Regions from separate parts of the Gordonia malaquae genome, predicted to be linked through region 3. Evidence: riboswitches for the same ligand, from Rfam matches in the RefSeq annotation. Region 3 holds a riboswitch; each other region holds the start of a gene.
What was found. A riboswitch is a leader RNA that binds a small molecule or an ion and turns the genes downstream of it on or off. The one in region 3 is predicted to bind cobalamin.

Region 1 (10,053 bases), on a different contig from region 3:
TCGACGTAGTCGTGTCCGTTCCAGCGCAGGGTCTTCTTCGTGATCGTTCCGCCCGCGCAGTCGGGCGTGCAGTTGTTGCTGCTCTGTTCGATCACGTACCGCCCGTCCGACCCCGGGCCCTTCGCCTCGGCGTAATAGAACATGAGCTTGCCCATGTATCCCGATTCGTCGACGCCTGGATCGGCGAAGCCGGTCGGAGTCGGGACCAGGACGATCACACCGTCGTAGCGGCCGGGATTGTACTTCACAAAGGTGTTCCCGGTGATGTCGGACGCCGGGGAGTAGAACGACAGGCTGTCGTCATAGACACCGACCTTGATGACGGGCAGGACCGCCCCGGAGCCGGTCACCGAGATCACGCAGCCTTCGCCCATCGAATCGCCTGGTGCAACGAGGAACACCCGAACCGTGCCCAACTGGGGATGCTTCACGTCCGTCGTTCCGTTCACCGTGGTCGGGCATGTGCCGGACGGTGGCGGTGAATCGGGCAGCGGTGTCTGCGGGGCGGGTCTTGCTGCGCATCCGCAGACGACGACGTCCAGGATGCGACCGGAGCTGCCCGCGCCCTGCACTCTCGTCCGGTATCCGGTGCCGTCTGCCGTGCCCGCGTCGAACACGACGGTGCGGGTCCCGTCGGCGTTGTCGGAGTCGGAGACCGGCTTGCCGTAGAACCTCGTCGCGTCTGCGACACTGCTGCCGCGACCGATGCCGTCGATCGTGGTCGTCCCGCTGCCGGGACGGATCTCGACGAGAACCCCCGTGCCGGCGAACGCCCAGTCGCAGTCGTGCCAGTGGTGCACCGTCAGGTCGCCGTCGCGTGTCGACGACCTCGGGAAGTCCGGATGGTCGCGGCGGATGTCGATGATTCTGTCGCCCAACTCGATTCCGTTGAACGACGGACCATTGAGAACTGTGGATTGCGCCTTCTCGTCCTGCGTCGCCAACAGCCGTGCCGCCAACTGTGCCCCGTTCGCTGCGCCGACGAACATTCCTCCAGTGCTGTCGGCGACGCATCGCAGCTGGTCGCTGGCGTCACCGGAGGTCTTGAACCCGACGGTGGAGATCGACAGCTTCGGGTGAGAACGCTTGAGCTCCTTCGCCACGTCGCACGGTGGGGTGCCGCAGGTGTCCTCGCCGTCGGAGATCAGCACGATCGACGCGGCGGTGTCGTCGGGCAGCTGCTCGGCGGCGCGCTTCAGCGATTCCGCGATCGGTGTGAACCCACGAGGCACGACTCCGTTGACAGCCGTCCGGGCGGAGTTCTTGTCCACCGCACCGAGCGGGACGAGAACGCTCACGTCGCGGCAGCCTGCTCGGCGTTCCCCACGTGTGTTCCCGGTGCCGGTGCCGTAGGTGAGGATCGCCAGTCGTGATCCGGCTGGAATGGCGTCGATGAGCCCCGTCGCCGCTGATCGTGCAGCGTCGATCCGCGCGCCCGGCGCATCCGCGATGAGCATCGAATCGGACGCGTCGATGATCAACGCAGTCGGCGCGATGGCGGTGATCGTCTTCGACGTCGGCGCAGGCTGGGCGACCCGTGCCGGTGAGCCTTCGACGGAGCAGCCCGCCAAGACCGTGATGGTCGTCAGGACAGCGGCGGCGAGCAGGCGACGACAGGCGTTCACCAGCGCAGATTACGTCCGCGGAATCCTCGACGGCCGAACGCCACGACTCGATTCCTTCGAACGGACGAACTGCAGGGCCGAGGACTTGTAGTCCGAACGCGCTAATGCAGGTCACGATTGGGCACGCATTCATCACATTTCGGCACGAGACCGGTGTGGTGGGATTGAATTCGGGACACCATTGTCATCACCCGATCCTCTGAATTCTGAATCCTGGAGTGCCCTCATGAAGATCCGTCTTGCCGTCGCCGCCGTCGCGGCGTCCGCAGCCCTGCTCGGCGGTGTCGTCGCCGCACCGGCCCACGCCGCACCGACCGGCCAATCCCTCGCCGCCAAGAACGCGCTCGATTCGATCAACCCGCAGCCGCAGGACGCCGCGGACGTTGTTGACGGCATCGAGGCCGCCAACAAGATCCTCAAGCAGTTCGGCATCACCCCGTTCACGCCGACCATCGGCGCGTGCACGGACTTCACATTCCCTCTTGCACTCGGTGGCGCCGTGCCTGGTCCGTACACACCTCCCATCGGAGATTTGACGATCGATGGCGGTCTGCTCGGCAAGGCAGACTTGAACGCAGTGCAGAAGGGCGAGATCCTGTACGGATTCGTTCCGGTCGGCGTGTTCAACGACTCGGGCGACAAGGGCGGAATGCAGGTTGCGTGGTTCAACGTCAACACGTTCAAGGGTGGACTAGGCGAGAAGATGGGTGGCATCACCGACGTCATCCTCGACGGCGTCACCAAGCGGATCGGCAAGCTCGCCCCCGGACTGAAAGAGCTGGCGCAGGCCGCAGTCAACTCCACACTCAAGCCTGCCCTGAATCTGATTCCGTCCAACGGGGTCCGCGGTGGAATCGTCGACACCGGGTCGGGAACGGTGCTCTCCGCGATTTACGGATCGGTGAAGAAGGGCGATGCCACCTGCTACTTCTTCCCGTCACTCGGCATCGCGACCGCGAAGTAGTCCCGCACCACCGCACACAACGCCGCCCTCCTCCGCTCATCGGGAGGAGGGCGGCGTTGTGTGCGGTGAGCGGCCGGACCGTACGATGGACGGGCCAGCGCGCCCGACGAGTCGGGTAGGGAATCCGGTGCGAATCCGGGACTGACGCGCAGCGGTGAGAGCGACGCTCTGGACAACATGCCACTGGTGAGAACTGGGAAGGCGTTCGAGAAGCGGCAGACCTCGAGTCCGAAGACCTGCTGGCTCCGGCGGGCAGCGGCCTGCAGGATCCATTGAGAGTCTCGCGCACAGACTCGGACCCGCTGAAGGACTCCATGTCTCTCACCGCACGTCGTGCCCTGATCGGTTCGACCGTTCTGATCCTCGCCCTCGCCGGATGCGGCGCGACCGATCCCGAGCCGCCGAGCACGTCCGCCGCAGGATTCCCCGTCACCCTGCAGAACTGCGGCCAGTCGTTGACTGTCGATGCGCCGGCCCAGCGCATCGTCTCGCTGAATCAGGGGAGCACCGAAGTCCTGTTGTCTCTGGGGCTCGCCGACCGGATGGCGGGCACCGCAACGTGGACCGACCCCGTACTGCCGTCTCTCGCCGACGCCAATGCGAGAGTGAAACGGATCTCCGACGACTGGCCGTCGTTCGAGGCTGTGCTCGCCGAAGAACCCGACCTGGTGACCGCGTCGTTCGGTTCCACTCTCGGCAAAGGCGGCACCGCGCCGCGCCAACGCTTCACCGACCTCGGAGTGCCCACCTACCTCGCGCCGTCGGACTGCGAAGGCAAGAACGACACCGGCGGGGACGGGTCCCGAGACGAACCGATGACACTCGACTCGGTCTACAAGGAGATCACCGAACTCGGCGCCCTCACGGCGACGACGGATCGGGCGACTGCACTCATCGCAGAACTGAAGGGGCGCGCTCAGGCCGCCGCCGACTCGATCGACGCACGTGGGACGCGGGTCGCCTACTGGTTCTCCGACTCCGAGTCGCCGTACCTCGCAGGCTGCTGCGGCGCGCCGGGCGTGATCACATCGGCACTCGGTCTGATGAACGTCTTCGACGACACGCATGACGAGTGGCCGCAGATCAACTGGGAGGTGGTCGCGAGCCGGAACCCGGACGTCCTCGTCCTCGGCGACCTGACACGCGACATCCAGACAGGCGAATCGGCGCAGGGCAAGATCGCGTTCCTCGAATCCAACCCGGTCACTCGTGAGATGGACGCAGTGAAGAACAAGCGCTACATCCTGCTGTCGGGGGCTGCGATGAACCCGTCGCTGCGGACGGTCTACGGCATCTCCGATGTGGCGGCCGGACTGAAACGGCTCGGCCTGGGCAGATGATCCACCGCCTGCAGACTCGCCCGACCGCCCTCGCCACGCTGTGGCTGGGCGGCCTGGTGCTGCTGACGATCTCGATCGGGTTCGCGGTGACGATCGGCCCATCCGGTCTGGGCATGTCCGACGTCGCCGCATCCGTGCGAGCGGAGATCGTCGGCGGCACGTCGGGTTTGAGTCGGCTCGAGGAGTCGATCATCTGGCGACTTCGACTCCCGCAATCGGTCTTGGCCGCCGCCTGCGGTGCGGGTCTGGCGGTGTGCGGCGGCGTGCTGCAGTCACTGCTTCGGAACCCCCTCGCCGACCCGTTTGTCCTCGGTGTCTCGTCAGGCGCGTCGGTCGGTGCGGTGTCGGTGATTCTGCTCGGCGTGGGTGCAGGTGTCATCGGCATGGCCGGAGGCGCGTTCCTCGGCGCCATCGCCGCGTTTGCGCTCGTCCTGCTCCTGGCTCGGCTCGCGGGTGGCACCACCGACCGGGTGGTCCTCGCGGGCATCGCCGCGACACAACTCTTCTCGGCGTTGACCTCGTTCATCGTCTACACGTCCGCCGACGCGGAGCAGACTCGCGGGGTGCTCTTCTGGCTGCTCGGATCACTGTCGTCACCGTCGTGGACCGAGGTGGTGATGTGCGGCGCCGTCACCGTGGGCGGCCTCATCGTGTGTCTGCTGTACGCGGGCGCGCTCGACGCGTTCTCCTTCGGCGACGACGCGGCCGCGTCCCTGGGAATCCACGTGGCGCGCACCAGGCTCGTGCTGCTCTCGGTCACGGCGCTCATCACCGCTGTGGTGGTGAGCGTTGCGGGCGCGATCGGATTCGTCGGCCTTGTGCTGCCGCACGCCGCACGGGCGATCGTCGGGGTGCGGCATCGGGTGATGATGCCGACACTCGCCCTTCTCGGCGCCTTGTTCCTCGTGTGGGCGGACGTCGCAGGCCGGGTCCTCATCGAACCGCGAGAACTGCCGATCGGCGTGATCACCGCGATCGTCGGCGTCCCGGCGTTCATCGTCGTCCTCATCCGAGAGGGCCGACGATGATTCTGCAGGCGCACGACATCGGGTGGGACGTGGGACGGCGGACGATCTTGACCGGTGTGGACCTGACCGTCAGCAACGGCGAGGTCGTCGGACTCATCGGACCGAACGGATCGGGGAAGTCGTCGTTGCTACGCCTGCTCGCAGGCCTCCGACGTCCGTCGCGTGGACGAGTCGACCTCGACGGCGCCGACCTCGGTTCGATCTCCCGGCGCGACGCTGCACGTCGAATCGCATTTGTCGAACAGTCCGCGGTCACCGACCAGAATCCGACTGTCGCCGACGTCCTCGATCTCGGTCGCACTCCGCACCGCCGGTCGTGGGCGATCGGCTCGGACCGGGACAGACGAGTGATCGCGACCGTGGCGCGTGAGACCGAGATCGAGGGATTGCTGGGCGAGCGGTACGGCGCGCTGTCGGGTGGCGAACGCCAACGGGTTCAGATCGCGCGGGCATTCGTCCAGGAACCCGAGGTGATGATCCTCGACGAGCCGACGAACCATCTTGACGTGAAGTATCAGCTCAGTCTGCTCGATTTGGTGTCTACGCACGTCCGGAAGACATCGGCGGCCGCCATCGTCGCGCTGCACGACCTGAACCTCGCCGCGGCCTACTGCGACCGCATCGTCGTCCTGGCGGGTGGACGAGTGGTCGCCGACGGAACGCCGGCAGACACCCTCACCGAGCATACGATCGCGTCCGTCTTCGACGTCGCGGCACGCATCGTCGACGACGACGGACTCTGGATCCGAGTGGATCGCCGTTGACGCTTGTAGGGTTGGAGAAATGTCGTCTGACGGTCGGAATCCTCTCGTGCCGCCGATGATCGAGGTGCTCGGTCCGGTCACCGTGGACGGACGTGCCGTGCCGGGTGTTCGCGCCCGCAGGCTCCTTGTCGCGTTGGTACTCGCAGGTGGACGTCCCGTGTCGACGGCCGCGCTCATCGACGACGTGTGGGGCGGGGATCGACCCAGATCGGCGCAGTCGGCCCTTCACACTCAGATATCCCGACTGCGCCCACTGCTGGGCGGCGCGGACCTCGCAGGTTCGGACGGCTTCTATCGGCTCACCGGTGCAGTCACTGACATCGAATCGGTGGAAAGGCTCCTGACGCAAGCTGATCCGCAGGCAGCAGAACGCATGTGGCGCGGCATCCCCGGCGCCGACCTCGGCGCCGACGACGGTCCCGGAGAGCGTCTCAGAGCCGAAGCCGACCGATTGCGGATCCGTGTCGACGATGCTCGGGCACATTCGGCGTTCACCTCGGGCGACTACGCGACGGCGTCCGACATCGCCCGTTCCCGGATAGCCGACGACTTTCTCGACGAATCCGCCCACGTGCTGCTGATGCGCGCGCTCGCTGCGCAAGGGCGAACGAACGAGGCGTTCGCTGTGTTCGCCGCGCTCCGGCGAACACTGGCGGAAGAGCTCGGCGCGGATCCGGGTGTCGAGGCGACGGCTCTCAACGCCGAACTCGCCGCCGGAAGACCTCAGACCAAGTCCGCCCGTAGGCCCCCGCGGCTGCGTGCCGAGCCGTTGATCGGACGGGCCGGGGACCTCGCGTCACTTCACGACCTGATCGCCCGGCATCGGGTCGTGACCGTTCTCGGTCCCGGTGGCGTCGGCAAGACGAGCATCGCGTCCTCGCTCGGCGACGATCTCTCCGACAGCGGTGCAACGGTCTTCTACGTGCCGCTCGCCGCCGTCCGTGATGACGACGACCTGGTCGGTGTGGTGGCGTCCGCGCTCGGCGTCGGCGAATCGGACGTGCGCAACTCGTCGGTTCCCAGACTGCATCTGCGTGACCTCACCGACAGCCTCGGCGATGCTCTGCGAGCTGTCGACGCCGTCCTCATTCTCGACAACTGCGAGCAGGTGATCGACGCCTGTGCAGGTCTGGTCCGGGGCCTGATCGCCGCTCTGCCCGCACTCCGCGTCGTCGTGACGAGTCGTTCGCCCTTGCTCATCGGCGCCGAGCAGGTGTATCGGCTGCCCGTGCTCGACACGGCCGGGGCGGCATCGGCCGGGGTGGAACTGTTCACCGCCCGCGCACTGTCCGTACGACCGGACGCCGACTTCGATCCGGTCGCGGTCGCCACACTGTGCGCTCACCTCGACGGTGTGCCGCTGGCCATCGAACTGGCGGCCGCTCGAACCCGCGTGATGAGCGTCGGCGAGATCAGCGACGGCTTGGCCGAGCGGTTTCAACTCCTCCGATCTGCCGACCGAACGGCGCCGCATCGCCATCGGACTCTCGAAGCGGTCATCGACTGGAGCTGGGATCTGCTGGACGACGACGCGCGGGTCGCGCTGCGCCGCACGTGTCTGTTTCCGGACGGCTTCTCGCGCGCCGCGGCAGCCGCCGTCGTCGGAGCGTCGGGGGCGGCGTTGGCCGACGCGCTGACGGCGTTGGTCGACCAATCGTTGCTGCAGGTGGACGAGGCCGACGGCCGCACCCGTTACCGGATGCTCGAGATGGTTCGGGAGTTCGGAGAGCGACGCGCGGCCGATGCGGGGGAAGTCGCCGAGACGACCGCGCGAATGGGGCGGTGGGCGCGTGAAACCTGCCGAGACATTCGCAGTCGCTACGACGAGTCTCCGGACACTGTGCTCGCGGCGGAGGTGGACGTCGAGAGCGAGAATCTCGTATGGGTTCTGCGACGAGCAGTCGCAGCCGCAAGCCCCCATGCCATCGACACCGTCGTCACAGTCTTTCCGGTGATCGCAGCTTTCTGGGCGAGCCGAGGACTGCACCAGGAGGTCGGCTCCTGGGGCGTCCGCGTCGTCGACGTACTCGCGACGCCCCCGGCTGACCCGGACGATGAGACGCGGACCAACTGGGAGCTGACTCTGCTGATCAGCGCTGTGCACCTGCTCCCACTCCGGGACCTGCGTCGGGTCGCGACCGCGTCGTATCTCCTGCGTCGGCTGCATCGACCGGAGCGCACCTTCGAGGACGTGGTGGAGTTTCTTGTCGCCGTGGCGTTGGCGCGACGTCCGACACGGGCGTACCGGACCGTCCTGCGCGGCCTCGAGTCGCATCGGCCAAGCGGTGTCCGATGGGCGGCGCTGACGATCCGGTTCAACGTGCGCGAAAATGCGGGCGACCTCGACGGGGCGCTCGCTGACAGTGTTGAGGTCGCAGCGCTCGCCCAGCATCCGGACTCGTTCGCGGCGGCGATGACCGACATGACGACGGCCAGCGTCATCGGACAGCAGGGACGCTGGGCCCAGGCTCTGGCTCTGTATGAGCGGGCCGTCGCCCGGTTGAACAAGCTCGGCGCGGTCGACGACGCACGACAGGTGGACGGCTACATCATCGCGATGCTGCTTTCCCTGGGCGAACTCGACCGTGCCAGGGTGGCGATCGACGAACTCAGCGGCGGTTGGAAACCGACCGACCCGACGCCGCAGGGGAATCCGGAGACGGTCGCGCTGATGATGATCGTGATGGCCGAATACCAGCGGCTCGCTTCCAGCGAACCGGTCGACGCCGTCGTCGGACTTTTGCGGCGAGCCGCCGACCTCCTGCTCGGGCAGAGCGACGACACATCGCGGGACCCCGGTCTGATGGGCTGCGTGACGGCCACGGTCGCCGCGAGGATCAGGCTGGATTCGACCGACGGCGTCGACGAATGCCTTCTGGCACTCGCCGACGCCGTGTTGTCGATGCGCGACCACGCAGGCTGGGTCGATGTCCCGCACTCCGCGGGCGTCGCCTATGTCAGCGGCGTCCGGCGCTGCCTTCGAACACCAGGCGACCTCGTGGGTGCGCGGTGGATGGCGCTGGGTCTGCGACTGCGACCGCGTCACGACTACCCGGCCATTCACGAATTGATCGGCGACGCCCAGAGCTTGTCCGGCTGCCGTCCGCACGAATGGGAGGCGGTCGTCGCCGACACCGCGTCACTGTCACGGAAGAAGGCGCTCGACGAACTGCACGAGCAGTTCGCCGAGCTCCGGTCCGTGGATGTCACTTAGCGGTGCGGATGTACGCCCTGACCGCAAGCGGCGCGAAGATCACAACGATCACGGCGGCGCCGACCAGACTCCAGAGGACGTGCGTGCCGACGTGGCCGTCGTTGCAGAGTTCACGAACCGCCGACACGAGATGACTGATCGGATTGACGTTCACGAAGCTGCGCAACCAACTCGGCATGGTCTCGACAGGCACGAACGCGTTCGACATGAAGGTGAGCGGAAACATGATGAGCATCGAGACGCCCTGGACTGACGACGCCTTGCTCATGAGGCAGCCCATCAGCGCGAAGATCCACGAGACTGCGAAGCTGCAGATCAAGACGAGGACGACGGATCCGAGGACGCCGAGCGGTTCAGGACGCCAGCCCATCGCGATGCCGACCGAGAACGTGATGACGCTCGCCAACAGGTAGCGGACCACATCCGCCAACAGGGCGCCGGCGAGTGGACTGATTCGTGCGATCGGCAGAGAGCGGAACCTGTCGAACACACCCTTGTTCATGTCCTCACGCAACTGAGTGCCGGTCACGATGGAGGTGACGATGACAGTCTGCACGAGGATGCCCGGGATGATGACCGGCAGGTAGGAGCTGACGTTGCCGCTGATCGCGCCGCCGAATATGTAGGTGAACATCAGCGTGAAGATGATCGGCTGCAGCACGACGTCGAAGAACTGTTCGGGGTTGCGGCGCATTTTGACGAGGCCGCGGAACGCGAACGAGAACGACTGTCGGACGGCGTCGGCGACGCTGACCGACGTTCTTGCGGCACTGCGGACCGAGTCGATGCTGATCGACGTCCGCTCGAGAGTTGTGGTCATGGTGAAGGGTCCTTTCGCTCAGTCGCGGCCGGTGATGGTGAGGAACACCTCGTCCAAGCTGGGCTTGGACACGGCTATCTCGTCGACGGTGATGTCGCGGTCCCGGAGGGCGATGAGGAGGTCGGGCACCAGATCTTGTCGGTGCAGGGGAGTGGTGACGCGGCCGGCTTCGGCGCTCAGCGTCGCCGGTTCACCGAGGACCGTCTCGGCGAGCTCGGCGACGGCCGCGGCGTGGGCGTGATCGACGGGTGTGAGAGTCAAGGTGCTGGTGCCGATCGACTGCTTGAGTTCGTCGGCT
Region 2 (10,053 bases), on a different contig from region 3:
AGATCAACATCGTCGTCAGCGGCATCAACGTCGGCGGTCAGGCCTACTGGAACGCCGAAGCGACGATGCTCATGCACACCAAGGGCATCCTGGTGATGACACCCGACTCGTCGATGGTGTTGACCGGCAAGCAGGCACTCGACTTCTCCGGCGGCGTGTCGGCGGAGGACAACTTCGGACTCGGCGGATACGACCGCATCATGGGGCCGAACGGCGAAGCCCAGTACTGGGCGCCCAACACGGCCGCTGCCATCGAGATCGTCATGAGCCACTACGACCACACCTACGTCGCGCCAGGTGAGGCCGGACCGCGCGGTGCGACGAGCTCAGACCCGATCGACCGGGACATCTCCGACTTCCCGCACGAGCTCGAGGGCAGCGACTTCGCGACGGTCGGCGAGATCTTCTCCGCGACCGCGAACCCGGACCGTAAGAAGCCGTTCGACATCCGATCCGTCATGCGCGCGGTCGTCGACCAGGACATGCCGGCGCTCGAACGGTGGGCGGGCATGGCCGACGCCGAGACCGTCGTTGTGCAGGACACTCATCTGGGCGGTCACGCGGTGACACTGATCGGCATCGAGTCGACGCCGATCAACCGCAGGGGTTTCCTCCCGACCGACGGCCCGGACACGTTCAGCGCAGGCACCCTGTTCCCGCAGTCGTCGAAGAAGGCCGCACGGGCCATCAACGCGGCGAGCGGCAACCGTCCGGTGGTCGTCCTGGCGAACCTGTCGGGCTTCGACGGCTCGCCCGAGTCGCTGCGCAAGCTCCAGCTCGAGTACGGCGCCGAGATCGGCCGCGCGATCATCAACTTCGACGGCCCGATCGCCTTCTGCGTGATCTCGCGCTATCACGGCGGTGCGTTCGTCGTGTTCTCCAAGGCGCTGAACCCGAACATGACTGTTCTGGCCGTCGACGGTTCGTTCGCGTCGGTGCTCGGCGGCGCGCCCGCTGCGGCGGTCGTGTTCTCCGGAGAGGTGGGTGTACGCACCGCGAACGATCCTCGCGTCGAGGCCCTCGCAGAACGTGTCACCGAGGCGACGGGCGCCGACCGCGCGACCCTGGCCGCCGAACTCGACGAGCTCCGCACCTCGGTGCGGGCCGAGAAGATCTCCGAGCTGGCGGCGGAGTTCGACGCCGTCCACGACATCAACCGCGCAGTCCGGGTCGGTTCAGTCGACGAGGTGATCGCTGCAGCGGAGTTGCGTCCGAAGCTGATCGGCGCAATCACGAAGTAGTCCGGAGCACTGCAGACCCGAGCGGCCCTCCACTGACCGGTGGAGGGCCGCTCGCCGCCTGTCAGGCCTGTGCGGACGCCCCTGGTGCGCCCCACGGCTGCAACGGGAGTCGTATCCCCTCGGTGTCGAATGCGCGCAGGATCCTGCTGCGCAGATGACGCTGCACCGACCACTGCGCTCCGGGTTCGGTCTTGACGGTGAGCCGCAGCTCGGCGTGGGACGGGGTGACCTCCTGAACGCCGAGCATCTCCGGCTCCCCGCGGACGTTCTTCACGACCGCCCCTTCGGCCGCGGCGTCGACGGCCGCCGCAAGCGCCACGTCTTGTGCACGATCGAGGTCGACGTCGGTCGCGACCGGCACCTCCACACGGGCGACGGCGAAGTCCTGGCTCATGTTTCCGACACGTTCGATCTCACCGTTGCGGATGTACCAGAGGGTTCCATCCATGTCCCGGACGGTGGTGATCCGCAACCCGACCGATTCGATCTCACCGACGACGTCGCCGAAGTCCGCGATGTCGCCCACCCCGTACTGATCCTCCATCATCATGAACACTCCCGACACGAAGTCGGCGACGAGGTGCTGGGCGCCGAAACCGATGGCGAGTCCGATGATCCCCGCCGACGCGATGAACGGGGCGATGTTCACATCGAGCTCCGACAGGATCGAGAGCGCCAACCACACCACCACGACCACCGAGACCGTCGACTTCAGCACCGACCCGATCGTCTTGGCGCGCTGCGCCCGTCGGGTGACCACTCTGGGCGCGGTTCTGTTGGTCTTGTCCCGCAGGGCCTTGATCATCCCCGAACGCTCGTCAGGCGTGGTGCGCGATCTGGGCCGTGTGGCTCGATCGATCACCCGGAAGAGCAGCCACCTGATCACCAGCGCGGCGACGACGTAGCAGGCGATCCGGACCGGCGTCTCGATCAACCCTGCGCGGTTCGCCTCTGTCCATTCGAATGCGATCACGTGAGTAGACATGGTCCCGACCGTACGGACGATGTCGCATCTCGACATCCTCCCTGGGTACGAGGAGCACAGCGGCGACGCTCCGTGTGATAGTAATGATTGTCATTTTCATTATAGAGGAGGAACCATGAAGGTCCGATCATCGCTGCGGTCACTGAAGAACCAACCCGGCGCACAGGTGGTGAAGCGACACGGACGCGTGTACGTCATCAACAAGCTGAATCCCAGGTTCAAGGCACGCCAAGGATGACCTTTCGTCCATGACGCCAGGGTTAAACCCACGTCATCCTTCGATGATGGATTCGCGATTGCACGTCGATAGACTGTGGCCGCAATCGGTTCGCTCGGCAGCGCTCACCATGGAGCCCCTGTGTCGCCGTCGAGCGTCGACGTGGTGCCGCCCCGGCGTCGTCACGAAGAGGGAATCCGGTGAGAAACCGGAGCTGTCCCGCAGCGGTATGTCGGAACGACCGCCGTCACACGCACTGGACCCGTGAACATCCGGGTCTGGGAAGCGACGGCCAGTAGGTGCGCCCACGCGCCCGCCGACGAGCCCGAAGACCTGCCGGTTGTACTGGGCGCGCCGCGCCCGGTGGCTGTCCGCCTCGTGGATTGGGCGATGACACCGAGTGCACGGTCGTCGTTCGACGGACCGTCCATTCGTGACATCTCCCGCAGGGCGACGGCCGTCCGCACCGCATGCAGGAGATACAACAGTCATGTCCCTCGACACGACACATCCGACAACATCACCCTTCACCGCGACCGTGCCGGGCACGGCCCGGATCGGCGCGAATCGCGAGCTCAAGCGCGCAATCGAAGCCTACTGGGCCGGTCGATCCGACCGTGCCGCCCTCGAATCGGTCGCCGCCGTACTCCGCCGCGACGGATGGCGCCAACTCTTGACCGCCGGACTCGACTCGATCCCGGTCAACACGTTCTCGTACTACGACCAGATCCTCGACACCGCTGTACTCCTCGGAGCGCTTCCGACACGTGTCACATCGATCGACGACCCGCTCGAGGCGTACTTCGCGGCCGCGCGCGGTTCAGACGGCGCCGGGAGCGAAGCGAGCGGGCCTTGTTCACACGGCGTGGCGCCGCTGGAGATGACGAAGTGGTTCGACACGAATTACCACTACCTGGTGCCGGAGATCGGCGCCGACGTCACGTTCACCCTCGATCCGACCAAGATCCTCTCCGAACTGGCTGAAGCCCGGGCGCAAGGCGTCCCTGCCCGGCCGGTGGTGATCGGGCCGATCACGTTCCTCGGGCTGTCCAAGCCCACGACGGCGGACGATGCGAACCCGTTGGCGCGCATCGACGAGTTGATCCCGCTGTATGTCGACCTGCTCGAGCGTTTGGCTGCCGCGGGTGCGTCCTGGGTGCAGATCGACGAGCCGATCCTGGTGACCGACTCCCACGAGGGTCTCGCTGAACTGGCCGAACGCGTCTACGGCACACTGGCCGCGGCGACGGATCGCCCGTCGATCCTCGTGCAGACGTACTTCGGCGATGCGGGCGACGCCCTGGCCGCATTGGCGCGGACCGGTGTCGAAGGTGTCGGCGTCGATCTGGTGAGCGGGTCGGTCGAGACCGTGCTGGCCGCGGGTCTCGGCGACAAGCACGTCGTCGCGGGTGTGGTCGACGGCCGCAACGTGTGGCGTACCGACCTCGACGCGGCTCTGAGCCGCCTCGAGTCGATCCGCGGAGTCGTCGGGACGCTCGCGGTGTCCACGTCCTGTTCCACGCTGCACGTCCCCTACACTCTCCGCGGCGAGGACGGTCTCGACCCGGCGCTGCACGGCTGGCTGGCGTTCGCCGAGGAGAAGGTCGGCGAGGTCACCGCATTGGGGCGCGCCTACGCGCACGGCCGGGCATACCAGGCGGCCGAGTTCGACGCCGCACGTGCGGCGCTGGCGTCCCGATCCGATGATCCGCGTCTGCACGTGGACTCCGTCCGCGCCCGCCTGGCTGCTCTGACAAGCGCCGACTCGACCCGTACGGCCGCCGCCGATCGCCGCGTGATCCAAGACGCCGCGCTCGGCCTGCCGACTCTCGCGACCACCACGATCGGCTCGTATCCGCAGACCACTGACATCCGCAAGGCGCGTCAGGCGTTGCGCACCGGTGCGATCGACGAGGCCGGCTACATCGAGCGCATGCGCGCCGAGATCGCCGATGTCATCGCACTGCAGGAGCGGATCGGACTCGATGTGCTCGTGCACGGCGAGCCCGAGCGGAACGACATGGTCCAGTACTTCGCCGAGCAACTCGACGGGTTCTTCGCCACCGCGAACGGCTGGGTGCAGTCGTACGGCTCACGCTGTGTCCGTCCGCCGATCCTCTTCGGCGACGTGGTGCGCCCCGCCGCGATGACCGTCGACTGGATCTCGTACGCGCAGTCCCTCACCTCCAAGCCTGTCAAGGGCATGCTGACCGGCCCGGTCACCATCCTGGCGTGGTCGTTCGTCCGCGACGATCAGCCGCTCGCCGATTCGGCGAACCAGGTGGCGCTCGCCATCCGCGATGAGACCGTCGATCTCGAACGCTCGGGTGCGGCGATCATTCAGGTCGACGAACCGGCCCTCCGCGAACTGCTGCCGCTGCGTGCCGCCGACCGCGAGGCGTACCTCGACTGGGCGGTCACGTCGTTCCGTCTCTCGACGGGGGGCGTGACCGATGCGACGCAGATCCACACGCACCTGTGCTACTCGGAGTTCGGGGAAGTCATCGGCGCGATCGCCGGGTTGGACGCCGACGTCACCTCCATCGAGGCTGCCCGCTCGCACATGGAGGTGCTCGCCGACCTCAACGCGATCGGCTTCGCGACGCAGGTGGGGCCGGGCGTCTACGACATCCACTCACCGCGCGTGCCCGGAGTCGAAGAGATCACCGCTTCCCTGCGGGAGGCGTTGGACGCGGTCCCGGCCGACCGTCTCTGGGTGAATCCCGACTGTGGGCTCAAGACTCGCACCACGGCCGAGGTGACCGAAGCGCTGACCAACATGGTTCAGGCCGCGGCCGCCGTGCGCTGACCGGCCCACACGACGACTGTGGCCCGCGAGAATTCTCGCGGGCCACAGTCGTCGTCTGCCGCGGTCCGTTGGTGAGCCGGACCGCGGCGGACGGAGTTCAGCCGAGTTCCACCAGGAGGTCGCCTGGCGACACCTCGGTTGCGGTGGTGAACACGACTCGCCGAACGGTTCCCGCCGTCGGACTCGTGATAGACGCCTCCATCTTCATCGCCTCGATCGTCGCGACGACCGCCCCCGCGGCGACCGTGTCCCCCACGCCCACCGTCACCGACACGACACCGGCGAACGGTGCGCCGACATGGCTCGGATTGTTCTTATCCGCCTGTTCGGCGGCCGCGACGACCGCGTCCACACCGCGGTCCCGGACGAACACCGACCGCAGGTGGCCGTTGACGGTAAGCAGCACGGTACGGACGCCGGTGTCATCGGGCTCGCTGATCGCTTCCAGCGAGATCAGCAGGTCGACGCCCGGGCGCAACTTCACCCGATGCTCCAGACCGGGCTGCAGCCCGAAGAAGAACTGGTGCGCCGGAAGCTTGGACGTGTCGCCGAACTTCACCAGGTGGTCGAGGTAGTCGGCCGTAGGGCCGGCGAACAGCAAGCGGTTCAGCGCCTGCCTGCGGACGGTTCCGCCCGTGTTCAGCGCATCGAGATCGTCCACTGTCAGTTCGGTCACGACACTGCGGCGTTCGCGGCCTGCGAGGACCAGCGATCGCAGCGGCTCGGGCCAACCGGCGGCCGGCTCCCCCAGTTCCCCGTTGAGGAAGCCGATCACCGAGTCGGGGATGTCGTACGCCGCCGGGTTGGCCGCGAACTGCTCTGCGGTCACACCCTGTGCGACGAATGCGATCGCCAGATCGCCGACCACCTTCGACGACGGTGTCACCTTCACCGGACGCAACAGCAGATCGTTGGCCGCCGCATAGGCGTTCTCGACAGCTTCGAAGCGGTTGCCGACACCGATCGACGTCGCCTGCTGTCGCAGGTTCGACAGCTGCCCGCCCGGGATCTCGTGCGTGTACACCCGGCCCGTCGGCGCCGGGATGCCCGACTCGAACGGCGCATACTCGCGACGGACCGCCTCCCAGTACGGCTCCATCGAGCACACCGCACCAAGGTCGAGTCCCGTGTCGTACTCGGTGTGCGCGGCCGCCGCCACGATCGCCGACAGCGACGGCTGACTCGTCGTCCCCGCCAATGCGGCACTCGCACCGTCGACTGCATCAGCACCGGCTTCCCACGCCGCGAGATACGTCGCCAACTGGCCGCCAGGCGTGTCGTGGGTGTGCAGGTGGATCGGCAGATCGAAGTTCGATCGCAGCGCCGACACCAGGGTGCGAGCCGCGGCCGGACGGAGCAGACCGGCCATGTCCTTGATCGCGAGCACGTGCGCGCCGGCGTCGACGATGTGCTCCGCCAACCGCAGGTAGTAGTCGAGGGTGTAGACGTCCTCGGCGGGGTTCGCGAGGTCTCCGGTGTAACTCATCGCCACCTCGGCCACCGTGGTGCCGGTCTCCAGGACCGCGTCGATCGCCGGACGCATCGCGTCGACGCTGTTCAGGGCGTCGAAGATGCGGAAGATGTCGATGCCGGTATCGGCGGCCTCACGCACGAACGCCGTTGTCACATCCGTGGGGTACGGGGTGTAGCCGACGGTGTTCTTGCCGCGCAGCAGCATCTGCAGGCAGATGTTGGGTATCGCCTCCCGCAGGCGCGCCAGCCGATCCCACGGGTCCTCTTTCAGGAATCGCAGGGCCACGTCGTAGGTGGCGCCTCCCCAGCATTCCACCGACAGCAGCTCCGGTGTCGTCGCCGCGACGTACGGCCCGGCCACCGACAGTCCGCTGGTCCGGACGCGTGTCGCCAACAGAGACTGGTGAGCGTCGCGGAACGTGGTGTCGGTGACGGCCAGGGCCTTCTGCTCGCGGAGCGCGTGTGCGAATCCGGCGGGGCCCAGCCCGTCGAGCCGCTGTTTGGAACCGGCAGGCGGTGATGCGAGGACCGACCGGTCGAGCGCGGGCAGCTTGGTGTGCGGGTGGACGGGCGTCGGCAGTTCGCCGTACGGCTTGTGAACTGTCACATCCGCCAGATACGACAGCAGCTTGGTGCCCTTGTCGTCGTCGACGCGCGCGGTGAGCAGGTCGGGCCGGTCCTCGATGAACGCCGTCGTGATCCGGCCCGCACGGAAGTCCGGGTCGTCGAGCACCGCCTGCAGGAAACTGATGTTCGTGGTGACGCCGCGGATCCGGAACTCGGCGAGCGCACGACGTTCTCGTCGGACCGCGGTGTCGAAGTCCGCGCCGCGACAGGTCAGCTTCACCAACATCGAATCGAAGTGTCCGGTCACCTCGCTGCCGAGGGCCGCGGCGCCGTCGAGCCGGACGCCCGCGCCGCCCGGTGCACGGTACGCGGTGACCTTCCCGGTCGCCGGGCGGAAGCCCGCCGCCGGGTCCTCAGTGGTGATGCGACACTGCAGTGCGGCACCGCGGATCGCGATCGTGTCCTGGCGCAGACCCAGGTCGGCGAGGGACGCTCCCGCCGCCACCCGCAACTGCGCGGCGACGAGGTCGACGTCGGTGATCTCCTCGGTGACCGTGTGCTCCACTTGGATGCGCGGATTCATCTCGATGAAGAAGTGCTGACCGCGTTCGTCGACGAGGAACTCGACGGTGCCCGCACACGAGTAGCCGATCTGGCGCGCGAACGCGACGGCGTCCGCGCAGATCCGCTCACGCAGCGCCGGTTCGAGGTTCGGCGCCGGCGCGATCTCGACGACCTTCTGATGTCGGCGCTGCAGACTGCAGTCCCGTTCGTATAGATGGACGACGTCACCGTACGAGTCGGCCAGGATCTGCACCTCGATGTGGCGAGGATTCACGACCGCCTGTTCGAGGAACACCGTCGGATTTCCGAACGCGGCGGCCGCCTCACGCGACGCCGCCCCGATAGCCTCGGCGAGCTCTGCGATCTCGCCGACCCGACGCATGCCACGACCACCACCACCCGCGACGGCCTTCACGAACACCGGGAAGGTCATGTCGGTGGCAGCGGCGAGCAGGTCGTCGACATTCGACGACGGTGCGGATCCGGCCAGGACCGGCAGTCCCGCCGCGCGGGCCGCGGTCACCGCCTGCTGCTTGTCGCCGGTGAGGTGCAGGACATCGGCGCTGGGACCGACGAACGTGATGCCCTCCCGTGCACATGCCGCCGCGAGGTCCGGGTTCTCGGAGATGAACCCGTAGCCGGGGTACACCGCGTCGGCGCCGCATTCGCGCGCCACCCGCACGATCTCCTCGACGTTCAGATACGCCTGCACCGGATGGCCGGGCTCGCCGATCTGATACGCCTCGTCGGCTTTGCCGCGGTGGATGCAGTGCCTGTCCTCGGCGGGGTAAACGGCGACGGTGCTCGCACCGAGTTCGTACGCCGCTCGGAAGGCGCGGACCGCGATCTCACCGCGGTTCGCCACCAGGATCTTGTCGAACATGAAACTCTTCGCTGCCTCTCTCGAGCAGGTGGGCTGGACGCCGCTCTCAGGCGGGAAGCGGGCGCTGTTGCGGTCCCGAGTAGGCGGACAGCGGCCTGATCAGGGCGTTGGACGCGGCCTGCTCCATGATGTGAGCGGTCCACCCGGTGATGCGGCTCATGACGAAGATCGGCGTGAACGCACCGATGTCGAAGCCCATCAGGTGGTAGGCCGGGCCTGTCGGGAAGTCGAGATTGGGCCGGATGCCGGTGCGGCCGACCATCACCTGTTCGAGTTCCCGATAGATGCCGAGCCACTTGTGGTCGTCGAGATGATCGGACACCTCGACGAGCGCGTCGTACATCGTCGGGACGCGCGAGTCGCCGTTCTTGTAGACGCGGTGACCGAAACCCATCACCTTCTCCTTGGCGTCGAGCTTGGCGTTGAGCCAGTCGGCGGCGCGTTCGGGACGGTCGATGTCGATCATGTCGTACATGACGGCCTCGTTGGCGCCGCCGTGCAGCGATCCCTTGAGGGCGCCGATGGCCGCAGTGACGGCGCTGTACATGTCCGAACCTGTCGACGTGACGACGCGCGCGGCGAACGTCGACGCGTTGAAGCTGTGCTCCGCGTACAGCACCATCGACTTCTCGAACGCACGCACGATCACCGGGTCGGGCACCTCGCCGAAGCACATGTTCAGGAAGTTCTCGGCGTATCCGAGCCCGTGGTGCGGTGCGATCGGATCCAGACCGCGGCGTCGTCGCATGTCGGCGGCGACGATCGTCGGGAGAATCGCATACATGCGCTGCGCCTTCTCCATCAGGGCGTCCGCGCCGGTCGCGTCCTCATCCGGATCCTCGGTGCCGAGGTAACTGATCATCGTCCGGACTACGTCCATCGGATGGCAGGTGTCCGGTGTGCGAGCGAGCACCGCCTGGGCGGACCGGTCCAGTCGACGGGCCGCTCTCTCGCGCTGCACGAACTGCGCCAACTGTAGATCGGTGGGAAGTTCGCCGTACCAGAGCAGGTACGCGACCTGCTCGAACGAACAGTTCGCGGCCAGATCCTGCACCGCATAGCCCCGGTAGGTCAGCGAGTTGGTCTCGGGCACAACTTTCGACACCGCCGTCGTGTCTACGACGACGCCTGCCAAGCCCTTGTAGATGGTCGGCGTGCTCTCTGCGGCACTGCTGGTGGTGCTCATGATCGCTCCCCTGGGGTCGAATAGGTGAAGAGGTTGGTGTCGAACGCGTTGTAGTCGGAGTAGCGCAAGAAGTCGTAGAGCCGAGATCGGTGCTGCATCTTGTCGAGCAGCGCCGCCTGCGTACCCTC
Region 3 (10,053 bases):
CGTCTCACCGACGCCATCCACTCCGAGGGCGCTCTCGCCGCGGCACAGCTCGGCCACGCGGGTCCCGTCGCGAACTCCATCTCCAACCGGGCCAAGGCCCTCGGACCCGGCCGCATCCCGGCGCCGATGGGCATGTCGGCCACGGCGAAGGTCGACGCCGACGACATCAAACGCGTCACGCAGAACTTCGTCGACGCCGCCCGCCTCGCCGTCGACTGCGGGTTCGACGCACTCGAGGTGCACTGCGGCCACAACTACCTGATCAGCTCGTTCCTGTCCCCGCTGCTGAATCACCGCCGCGACGGATACGGCGGCTCGGTGGTCAATCGAGCACGTCTGGCCCGTGAAGTCCTCGAAGCCGTGCGCGGCGCCGTCGGCGACGAAGCCGCGGTCTGGGCCAAGTTGAACATGTTCGACGGCGTCGGCAAACCCGGCCGCGACCGAGGCGGCCGCCCCTGGAGCGGTTTCAACGTCGACCAGGCATGCGAGACGGCTCAGCTCTTCGAAGCCGACGGCTTCATCGACGCCATCGAGCCGACGGCGGGCAGCTCACTGCTCAACCCGATGTACCTGTTCCACGGGAAACCGCCGCTGGCCGAGTTCGCCGACGCCATGAAGGGACCCATCCGAACCGGCATGAAGGCTGTCGGCCCGGTGTTCTTGAAGCACTACCCCTATCGGGACGCCTACCTGCTCCCACTGGCCGCAGAGCTCCGCAAGTCGGTGTCGCTCCCGCTGATCCTTCTCGGCGGAATCACCGATCGCGCCTCGATGCAGACGGCGCTCGACTCCGGATTCGAGTTCGTCGCGATGGGACGCGCACTGCTCCGCGAGCCAGATCTGCCGCTGCGGATCCAGGAGGACGCGTCGACGGTTTCGCGCTGTGTGCACTGCAATCTGTGCATGCCGACGATCTACTCCGAGACCCGTTGCCCCATCCGCGAAGGAGAGGTGCCAGACACCTTCTCACCTGCGTGAACCTCCTGTTCGCGGGGCCGGACGGTCGATAGCGGGTTTCCCATCGTCGAACAGACATGCTAGGTGTGGATGTAGTCCGTTCGGAGTACACGCTCCGTCTGTCAACCGTCCCCCGAGGACCGTCAGGAAGTGGTAACCGCCGTGCCGTGCGCGGCCGCGAGACCTGAGTCCACCTGACCCGGAGACATCGACTCCTCGAGCACGAATCGACGAACCAGAATGACAGACTCGCCGTCCACCAAGGACTTCGAAGCACCACCGGCCACCATGGTCCGCAAAGCGATCGCCGCATCCGCGATCGGCAATGCGACCGAGTGGTACGACTACGGCGTCTACGCCGCCACCACCACATATCTGACCCAAGCGTTCTTTCCCGGAGCGTGGGGAACGACGGGCACGATGCTCGGTTTCGCGGTCTCGTTCCTTCTCCGACCGCTCGGCGGTTTCGTGTGGGGGCCGATCGGCGACAAGGTGGGACGCAAGCACGTCCTCGCATTGACGATCCTGCTGATCTCCCTTGCCACCGCATTGATCGGCCTGCTTCCGACGCACGCGTCGATCGGTGTCTGGGCGCCCGCCCTCCTCATCCTGCTTCGTGTGATTCAGGGATTCTCGACAGGCGGCGAATACGGCGGGGCCGCGACGTTCATGGCCGAGTACGCGCCCGATCGCAAGCGCGGCCGTTTCGGCAGTTTCCTCGAGTTCGGCACGATGGCGGGCCTCTCGGCCGGCACCGCGTTCGTCCTGCTGTTGAACTCTATCCTCGACGAGGACCAGATGGCATCGTGGGGTTGGCGCATTCCGTTCCTCGTCGCCCTCCCGCTCGGCCTCGTCGGCCTCTACCTGCGGTCGCAGTTGGACGATCCACCGGTCTTCGCCGAAGTGGATCGCAAGCGCAAGCGCGAACCGTCGGGCCTCGAACTCTTGAAGACGGCGATCGTCGGCTACTGGCGCCCGATCCTCATCATGTTCGGCATGGTCGTGGCGTTGAACGTCGCCAACTACACACTGCTCGCCTACCAACCCGACTATTTGAAGAACACGATCGGGCTGTCGGAGTCGGGCGGTTCGTGGGTGGTCCTCATCGGCCAGGTCCTCATGATGCTGATGATCCCCGTGTTCGGCCGCTGGTCGGACTCGACGGGCCGCAAACCCATGTGGTGGGCGTCGCTGATCGGTCTGTTCGTGTTCGCGTTGCCGATGTACTGGCTGATGGGGCAGGGTTTCGCGTGGGCGATCGTCGGCTTCGTGGTGCTCGGACTGCTCTACATCCCGCAGCTGGCGACCATCTCGGCGACGTTCCCCGCCATGTTCCCGACCCACGTTCGCTACGCGGGTTTTGCGATCTCGTACAACGTGTCGACGGCCGCCTTCGGTGGCACCGCTCCCCTGGTGAACGACTGGGTGGTCGGCGACACCGGCTGGCACCTCTTCCCCGCCGCGTACATGATGGCCGCCTGTGTGATCGGAATGGTCGCCCTGTACTTCCTGAAGGAGACTGCGGGAGCCTCCCTCCGCGGCACCAAGACCCCCAGCGCGGAGCCCGACGCTGAGGTCGACGACGTCCCGGAGCCCGCCCTCCCCTCCCGCTGACCCCTGCTCCTAATCGCGCTAGGAGCAACAGCGGAGGCAGGCGGGGGCGATTCGCCTCGGAGCCCTCCGCAGCGAGCGAGCCGCTAGGCGAGCCCGCGAGGACTGCCGAGGAGGCGAATCGACCCCGCCTGCCGACCCCACCGGCCGAACCGCCCCGCCGGTAGCCTGAACCACGTGGCTGAGACGAACACGACCGACGATCCGTACCTGTGGCTGGAGGACGTCACCGGAGACGAGGCACTCGACTGGGTGCGCGCGCACAACGAGCCGACCGTCGCCGAACTGACATCGTCGGAGCGGTTCGCTCAGATGCAGTCGGAGACGTTGGAGATCCTGTCGTCGGACGACCGGATCCCGTATGTGCGGCGGCGCGGCGAGTACGTCTACAACTTCTGGGTCGACGGGACCAACCCGTACGGACTGTGGCGGCGGACGACGCTGGAATCGTACCGATCAACCGAGCCCGAGTGGGACGTCTTGATCGACGTCGACGCCTTGCGGACGGCGGAGGACGAGAACTGGGTGTGGAGCGGGGCGTCGGTGCTTCGACCTGACTACGACCGTGCGTTGATCTCGCTGTCCCGCGGCGGCGCGGATGCGACGGTTGTCCGCGAGTTCGACATCCCGTCGCGAACGTGGGTCGACGACGGATTCGTGCTGCCGGAGAACAAATCGAATGTCGGTTGGATCGACCGGGACACCGTGTACGTGGGCACCGAGTTCGGCGAGCAGCCGGACGGTGCTGGATCGTGGACGTCGTCGGGGTACCCGCGCGTGGTGAAGCAGTGGACTCGCGGCACCGACCTCGCGTCGGCGACGACGGTGTTCACCGGTTCCGTCGACGACGTCGCGGTCGGCGCCTCGTTCGACCCGACGCCCGGCTTTCCGCGACACTTCGTGTACCGGTCGACAGACTTCTACAACGCCGAGCAGTTCGAACTCCGAGACGGTGAGCTGCGCACGGTGGACGTCCCGTCGGACGCCGACTTCTCGGTACGGCACGACGTGATGCTGGTGACCCCGAAGTCCGAGTGGACCGTCGACGGTGTGGCACGGCCGGCCGGAAGCCTGTTGGCGTTCGACTACGAGCGCTTCCTCGACGGCGACCGCACGCATACTGTGCTGTTCACGCCGGACACGCACACCAGCCTGGAGACGTACGCGATCACGGCGACACGACTGATCCTGGTGACGCTGCACGACGTCGCGACCCGGCTGCAGTCGATGGAGTTCGGCACGTGGACGCCGGCAGAGCTGCCGGGCGTCCCGGATCTCGCGACGGTCGGAGTGCTCGACACCGACGCCGATCACAGTGACGAGATCTGGATGTCGTCGAGCTCGTTCACGCAGTCCCCGACCCTGTTGTACGGCGACGCCGTGTCCGGGGTGGCTCCGATCAAGTCGTCGCCCGAGCGGTTCGACGCGTCGAATGTGAGCACCCAGCAGTTCTTCGCGACCTCGGACGACGGCACCCGGGTTCCGTACTTCGTGATCAAGCGCGACGACGTCGAGTCGGGCCCGACCCTGCTCTACGGCTACGGCGGCTTCGAGAACTCGCTGACACCGAGCTATCTGGCCGTGGCTGCGCGGAACTGGATCACGCGTGGCGGGATCTATGTGTACTCGAACATCCGCGGAGGCGGTGAGTACGGTCCGTCGTGGCACACCCAGGCGGTGAAGGCGGGACGTCATCTCGTGTACGAGGACTTCTCCTCGGTGGCTCGGGATCTCGTGGCACGAGGATTCACCACTCCCGCGACCCTGGCCGCGCAGGGCGGATCGAACGGCGGCCTGCTGATGGGCGTCATGGCGACCACGTACCCGGAGCTTTTCGGCGCGTTGGTCTGCCAGGTGCCTCTGATCGACATGCGGCGGTATCACCTCCTCCTGGCGGGAGCCTCGTGGATGGCCGAGTACGGCGACCCCGACGACCCGGCCGAGTGGGAGTACATCTCCGCGTACTCGCCGTACCAGCGGGTTCGCTCCGATGTCGACTACCCGCAGACGCTGGTCACCACCTCGACCCGCGACGACCGCGTGCATCCCGGTCATGCCCGGAAGTTCACCGCCGCACTCGAAGCCGCAGGCCAACCGGTCCGGTACTACGAGAACATCGAGGGCGGTCACGGCGGCGCGGCCGACAACAAGCAGGCGGCGTTCAAATCGGCCCTCGCCTACGAATTCCTCTGGCGCACTGTCGGCGCGACTGATCGCTGACCCTCCCACGGCGACTGCGTCGGAGATTCGGGGATCGTGTTACGTTTCATGGCGTCAACCAGCCTCGACGCGGGAAGTCGGTGTGAATCCGACGCGGTACCCGCCACTGTGACCGCTTCACGCGGCAGCCAGACCTCCGCTCGAGCTGATCTCGTCGTCGGGGCGGAGTGTCCCCGAGAGAGGCGGATGCCGTGCACCCGCATGTCCGCAAGGCCACCATCGCGTGTCTGCTCGTCATCGGATTGGCCGTCGCGGGCTGCTCCGAGTCGACGTCGAACGATGCGGGCGCTGCTCGCGACTGCATCACAGATTTCGACGCGAACACCGACTACTTCCCCGACAAGTCGACGATCTCCGACGCGTCGGGACTGGCGATCGAATACCACAAGTCGTACCAGGTCCTGACGGTCAAGGAACCGTCGCCAGGCGCGCGGCCCGTGTCGTACGTCCTGGTCCGCTGCGGTGCACCTGCGCCGAAGCTCGACGGAGCTCTCGCGGAGGCCCCGCAGGTTCAGGTGCCGATTCGCAGCATGTACTCGGGATCCACGACACATCTGCCCGCGATGGCGGCCCTCGGCGCCGCCGACACGGTGACCGGTGTGAGCTCCACCGACTACGTCTCCACCCCTGAGATCCGCGCACGGATCGACGAGGGCGACGTGGTCCAGTACGCCGACGCTGGTGTGCCCAACGTCGAGAAGGTGATCGCCGGACAGCCCGACGTCCTGGTGTCCGACGGCAACGAGGATCCGTCGTACGCGAAACTGCGGCAGGCGGGCGTCCCGGTCCTCGCCAACGCCGACTGGCTCGAGGCGAGTCCACTCGGTCGGGCCGAGTGGATCAAGTTCTTCGCCGCACTCACCGGTACCGAGACGAAGGCGGCCGACGTCTTCAGCACCATCAAGTCGGAGTACACCAAGGTGCAGCAGAAGACGACGAACGCACCGAAGACCGACGTGCTGCTCGGCGGCATCGAGAACGGCGCGTGGACGCTCGCCGCGGGCGGCAACTACTTCGGGCGGCTCGTCCGTGACGCGGGCGGCGACTACCCCTGGGCCGCGGACCCGTCGACCGGCTCGTTGCGTCTCTCGATCGAGTCCGTCATCGACAAGTCTCGAAACGCCGACGCGTGGCTCCTCTCCGACATGACCGTCGCGTCCCTCGCCGACCTGTACAAGCAGGACGAGCGGTACCGGGTGTTCGCACAACCGGCCAAGCGTGCGTGGAACGCGACGAAGGCGATGAGCGCGACCGGCGGAAACGACTACTGGGAGCGCGGCGTCCTCCGTCCCGACCTCGTACTGGCCGATCTCGCGGCGATCCTGCATCCAGACCTCTTCCCCGACCACAAGTTCGCGTTCTACCTCCAGCTCCCGCAGCAGTGACCACTCCCGTCACCGCCGACACGGTGAAGGCTCGCGGCACAGCCGAAAAGTGGACGGCGCTGATCGTCTTCGCCGTCGTGTCGGTGTTGGTGACGGCCGCGATCGGTGCGGTGATGATGCCGCTGTCCGACGTGGTGCACGTGTTGATCGGCGGCACTGCGTCGGATGCGGGCCATGACGCGATTCTGCGCCTGGTCCGGCTGCCGCGGATCGCGACGTCGGCGATCGCGGGCGCCGCTCTCGGCGTCGCCGGCCTGCAGATGCAGACGCTGTTCCGCAACGCGCTCGCCGACCCCTACATCCTCGGCGCCAACTCGGGAGCGAGTCTCGGAGTCGCGATCGTCGCTCTCGCAGGCGGCGCGGGCGGACCGGCGTTCGTCGGAGTCCTCGCCGGATGGGGTCGTCTCGGCATCGTTCTGGCCGCCGCGGCGGGCGCGGCGGCAGTGCTCGGCGTGATCCTGCTGATGGCCGTCTGGGTCCGCAACGCCGTCACGCTGCTGTTGATCGGCGTGATGCTCGGCTCGGTGACCGGCGCGCTCGTCGCGGTCCTCATCGTCTACGCCGATCCCACTTCGGTCCAGAAGTACATGATCTGGGGTCTCGGAACGTTCTCGTCGACGTCGTGGAGCGACATCCAGGTGGCGGCGCCGATTGTGGCGGTGACGATTCTGGTCGTGTTCTTCACCGTCCGACCGCTGAACGCCTTGCTCCTCGGCGAGGGCTACGCCCGCTCGATGGGCGTTGACCTTCGTGTCGCGCGAACCGTCACTCTGCTGTCGGCGGCCCTTCTCACCGGTGTCGTGACGGCGTTCTGCGGGCCGGTCGGATTCCTCGGCCTGGTGATTCCGCACCTGGTCCGGGGCCTGCTCCAAACCTCCGATCACCGGTCGTTGATTCCGGGGTGCGCGCTTGTCGGCGCGACCCTCGCCGTCTGGTGCGGCGCCCTCGCCGACCTCCCCGGCGATCACATGTCGCTGCCGCTGAACGCGGTGACCGCCCTCATCGGAGCACCCGTCGTCATCACCGTCCTGCTCCGCGGACGCGCACAGGGAGGTGCGGTGTGACCGGGCTCGAACTTCAGAAGCTGACCGTCGGGTATCGGGGACGGCGAGGCCGCACAGTCGCCTCGAACCTGTCCGCCGTGGCGGCGACGGGCCGCCTCACGTCGTTGATCGGGCCGAACGGTGCGGGCAAGTCGACACTGCTCCGGACCGTATGCGGTCTGCAGCCGCCCCTGGCGGGCTCGGCGGTCCTCGCCGACGGCACCGACGTCACGACGTTGAAGGCAGCCGGCCTGGCACGCCGCATCGCCGTCGTCACCACCGACACCGTCGATCCCGGCCGGCTCACGGCCCGGGAGGTCGCCTCCCTCGGCCGAACGCCGTACCTGTCCCCGACCGGACGACTCTCCGCCGACGACCGTCGCGTCACCGACCGCGCGTTGGACGCCGTCCGAGCGACGGATCTGGCCGACCGACCGTTCCACGACCTGTCCGACGGTGAACGGCAGCGTGTGCTCGCCGCGCGAGCTCTCGCACAGGAGCCGGAACTGCTCGTCCTCGATGAGCCGACATCGCATCTGGACGCGCCGTCACGCGTCGAGTTCCTCGATCTCCTCGCGACGTTGGCCCGCGAGCAGGGCATCGCCGTCCTCATGTCGTCGCACGAACTGGAACTCGTCATGCGCCTCTCCGACGAGGTGTGGCTGCTGCGCGGTGACGGGACCATGACAACCGGCACGCCTGCGGCACTCGCCGCCGACGGTTCGGTGTCCGCGGCGTTCGATCGTGGACGTCTCCGCTTCGACGCCGATCAGCTGACGTTCGTCATCGACGGAAGTGGAACGACCCTCGGGTGATCTGCAGTCGCGACCGGCCGAGGGTGATCGGGTACATGGCGAAGCCGATGAGCATCGCGATCAGGTGCCCGGCGTCGGTGAAGTCGGGTGTCCCCACCGCGAACGGCGCGATCACCGTCGCCAGCGCGATCGCCGCGTAGACCCACCGCCACGGCGGCGGGAGACGGTAGGCGAGCACCGCGATCACCGTGGCCATGAAGTAGCTGACGCCTACGTCGATCGCGTCGCGCAGCGTGGGGTCGGCGCGGCCGTGCCCGATCGCCAGATCGAGGAGCCCCTGACTAGCCAGCGTCGCAAGGACGTGTCCGGCGAGTCCGACCACGACGAATCGTGCGGTGCCGAGCCATCGTTCGGCGACGGCGAGGAACACGGTGAACCCCACGACGTAAGGAAGCCAGTACGCACCGTCGAGCCAGAACAGACTGGTGATCATCGGGCGCAGCGGATGCTCCGACAGGTTCTCGAGATTCGTCGATCTGCGACCCAGGATGTCGTCGAGGGAGCCGGGCGACACGATGTGCTGCACGATCGTGGTCGCCAGGAGGACCGCCAGCCACAGATAGGTGGCGGGTGCGCTGCGAATCCAGCCGACGACCGCGCGGACCACCGTCCGAAACCTGCTGTCGGACGTGGTCGCCATCTCCGTGGGTCAGTAACTGTAGGCGCGTCGTCCTGCGACGACGCGAGACACGAGCCCGACTGCGATCACAACGGCTCCGACGGCGCCGACGATCAGCGACACCTGTACTAGATCGGACGAGACGCCGTCCGCTACGACTTCGACGGTGCGGCGGGCGGCTTCGTCGGTGTCCGCAGCCTTGTCGCCTGCAAGGGTGTTGATGTACTGCGCGACTCCGTACGCCCCGAGGGCTGCGAGGACCACTCCGACGCCGAGCCACGCGAGCACTGTGCTGCGGCGGTTCGCGGTGAGCAACGCGACGACCGCCGCGATCGCCGCCCCGATCAGGGTCAGCCACGAGGTCTTGTCGATCAGCTCGCCGGACGACTCCAGCGAGCCCGCCGTCAGGCGGTGCTGATCGATGCCGACATAGATGGCCTTGTCGACCACGATCGGCGTCGGCAGCGGCGCCGTCGCCAGCACCCGGTTGACCATCGGCGTGATGTTGACGTCCATCACGTGAGTGTCGGTGTCGGGGCCCGGAGCGTTGAACAGCCAGTCGTGCTGCTGCCGGGCGATCTGTTCGAAGTCCATCACGAAGCCCTCGCTCCGCGCATAGTTTGTGGCGAGCGGCTGCACGATGGTCCCCGCGAGCGGAACACTCGTCTGGTCGACGACCGCCGCCGCGACCTTCTCCGCGAAGTAGTCCTGCACTTCGGTGTTGCGTGCCGCGTCCGCGGCGGACGCGGCGAATCCCTCCGTCGACACGACTCGCTGCGACACCCACATGCTGGGGACGGCGACGATCATGCAGACCATCGCGACAACGGTGAACAGGCCGGAGACAAGACTTCGCACCCGTTCGAGGCTACCGGCTGCTCGGCTTACTCGCCGACGAGGTCGCGGGCACGGCCCACGACGAGCGGGTCCGGCGCTCCGACGATCGACGCGTCTTTGCCGTCGTAATCGTGCAGGCTCAGCACGTACCGCATGGCGTTGATCCGGGCGCGCTTCTTGTCGTTGCTCTTCACAACCGTCCACGGAGCATGGTCGGTGTCGGTGTCGGCGAACATCCGCTCTTTGGCGTCGGTGTACGAGTCCCAGCGATCAAGCGACGCGAGGTCCATCGGTGAGAGCTTCCACTGACGGACCGGGTCGATCTGACGGATCGCGAAACGAGTCCGCTGCTCGAGCGGTGTCACCGAGAACCAGAACTTCACCAGGTGCACACCGTCGTCGACGAGCATCTTCTCGAAGGCGGGCGCCTGATGCATGAACTGGTCGTACTGGTCCGGCGTGCAGAAGCTCATCACTCGCTCGACGCCAGCCCGGTTGTACCAGGAGCGGTCGAAGAAGACCATCTCTCCCGCGGCGGGAAGATGCTGCACATACCGCTGGAAGTA

Region 1: linked by a shared signal. The riboswitch ahead of WFK36_RS05035 (ABC transporter substrate-binding protein) and the one ahead of WFK36_RS20360 (ABC transporter substrate-binding protein) in region 3 are both predicted to bind cobalamin.
Region 2: linked by a shared signal. The riboswitch ahead of metE (5-methyltetrahydropteroyltriglutamate--homocysteine S-methyltransferase) and the one ahead of WFK36_RS20360 (ABC transporter substrate-binding protein) in region 3 are both predicted to bind cobalamin.

The regions. Positions count from the first base shown of each region.
Region 1 covers NZ_JBBCUB010000001.1:1,010,711-1,020,763, forward strand. Annotated here, with positions in the region: gene WFK36_RS05025 (vWA domain-containing protein) at 1-1,625, opposite strand, end outside; gene WFK36_RS05030 (hypothetical protein) at 1,852-2,589, shown strand; cobalamin riboswitch at 2,668-2,847, shown strand; gene WFK36_RS05035 (ABC transporter substrate-binding protein) at 2,904-3,929, shown strand; gene WFK36_RS05040 (FecCD family ABC transporter permease) at 3,926-4,957, shown strand; gene WFK36_RS05045 (ABC transporter ATP-binding protein) at 4,954-5,721, shown strand; gene WFK36_RS05050 (ATP-binding protein) at 5,741-8,935, shown strand; gene WFK36_RS05055 (ABC transporter permease) at 8,928-9,755, opposite strand; gene WFK36_RS05060 (ATP-binding cassette domain-containing protein) at 9,774-10,053, opposite strand, start outside.
Region 2 covers NZ_JBBCUB010000004.1:117,167-127,219, forward strand. Annotated here, with positions in the region: gene WFK36_RS15005 (ATP-binding protein) at 1-1,241, shown strand, start outside; gene WFK36_RS15010 (mechanosensitive ion channel family protein) at 1,303-2,226, opposite strand; gene ykgO (type B 50S ribosomal protein L36) at 2,342-2,464, shown strand; cobalamin riboswitch at 2,601-2,796, shown strand; gene metE (5-methyltetrahydropteroyltriglutamate--homocysteine S-methyltransferase) at 2,934-5,252, shown strand; gene WFK36_RS15025 (pyruvate carboxylase) at 5,350-8,739, opposite strand; gene WFK36_RS15030 (bifunctional 2-methylcitrate synthase/citrate synthase) at 8,786-9,925, opposite strand; gene prpB (methylisocitrate lyase) at 9,922-10,053, opposite strand, start outside.
Region 3 covers NZ_JBBCUB010000007.1:65,063-75,115, forward strand. Annotated here, with positions in the region: gene WFK36_RS20345 (NADH:flavin oxidoreductase) at 1-978, shown strand, start outside; gene WFK36_RS20350 (MFS transporter) at 1,198-2,571, shown strand; gene WFK36_RS20355 (prolyl oligopeptidase family serine peptidase) at 2,746-4,788, shown strand; cobalamin riboswitch at 4,820-4,944, shown strand; gene WFK36_RS20360 (ABC transporter substrate-binding protein) at 4,980-6,173, shown strand; gene WFK36_RS20365 (FecCD family ABC transporter permease) at 6,170-7,237, shown strand; gene WFK36_RS20370 (ABC transporter ATP-binding protein) at 7,234-8,031, shown strand; gene WFK36_RS20375 (rhomboid-like protein) at 8,000-8,671, opposite strand; gene WFK36_RS20380 (hypothetical protein) at 8,681-9,508, opposite strand; gene ppk2 (polyphosphate kinase 2) at 9,535-10,053, opposite strand, start outside.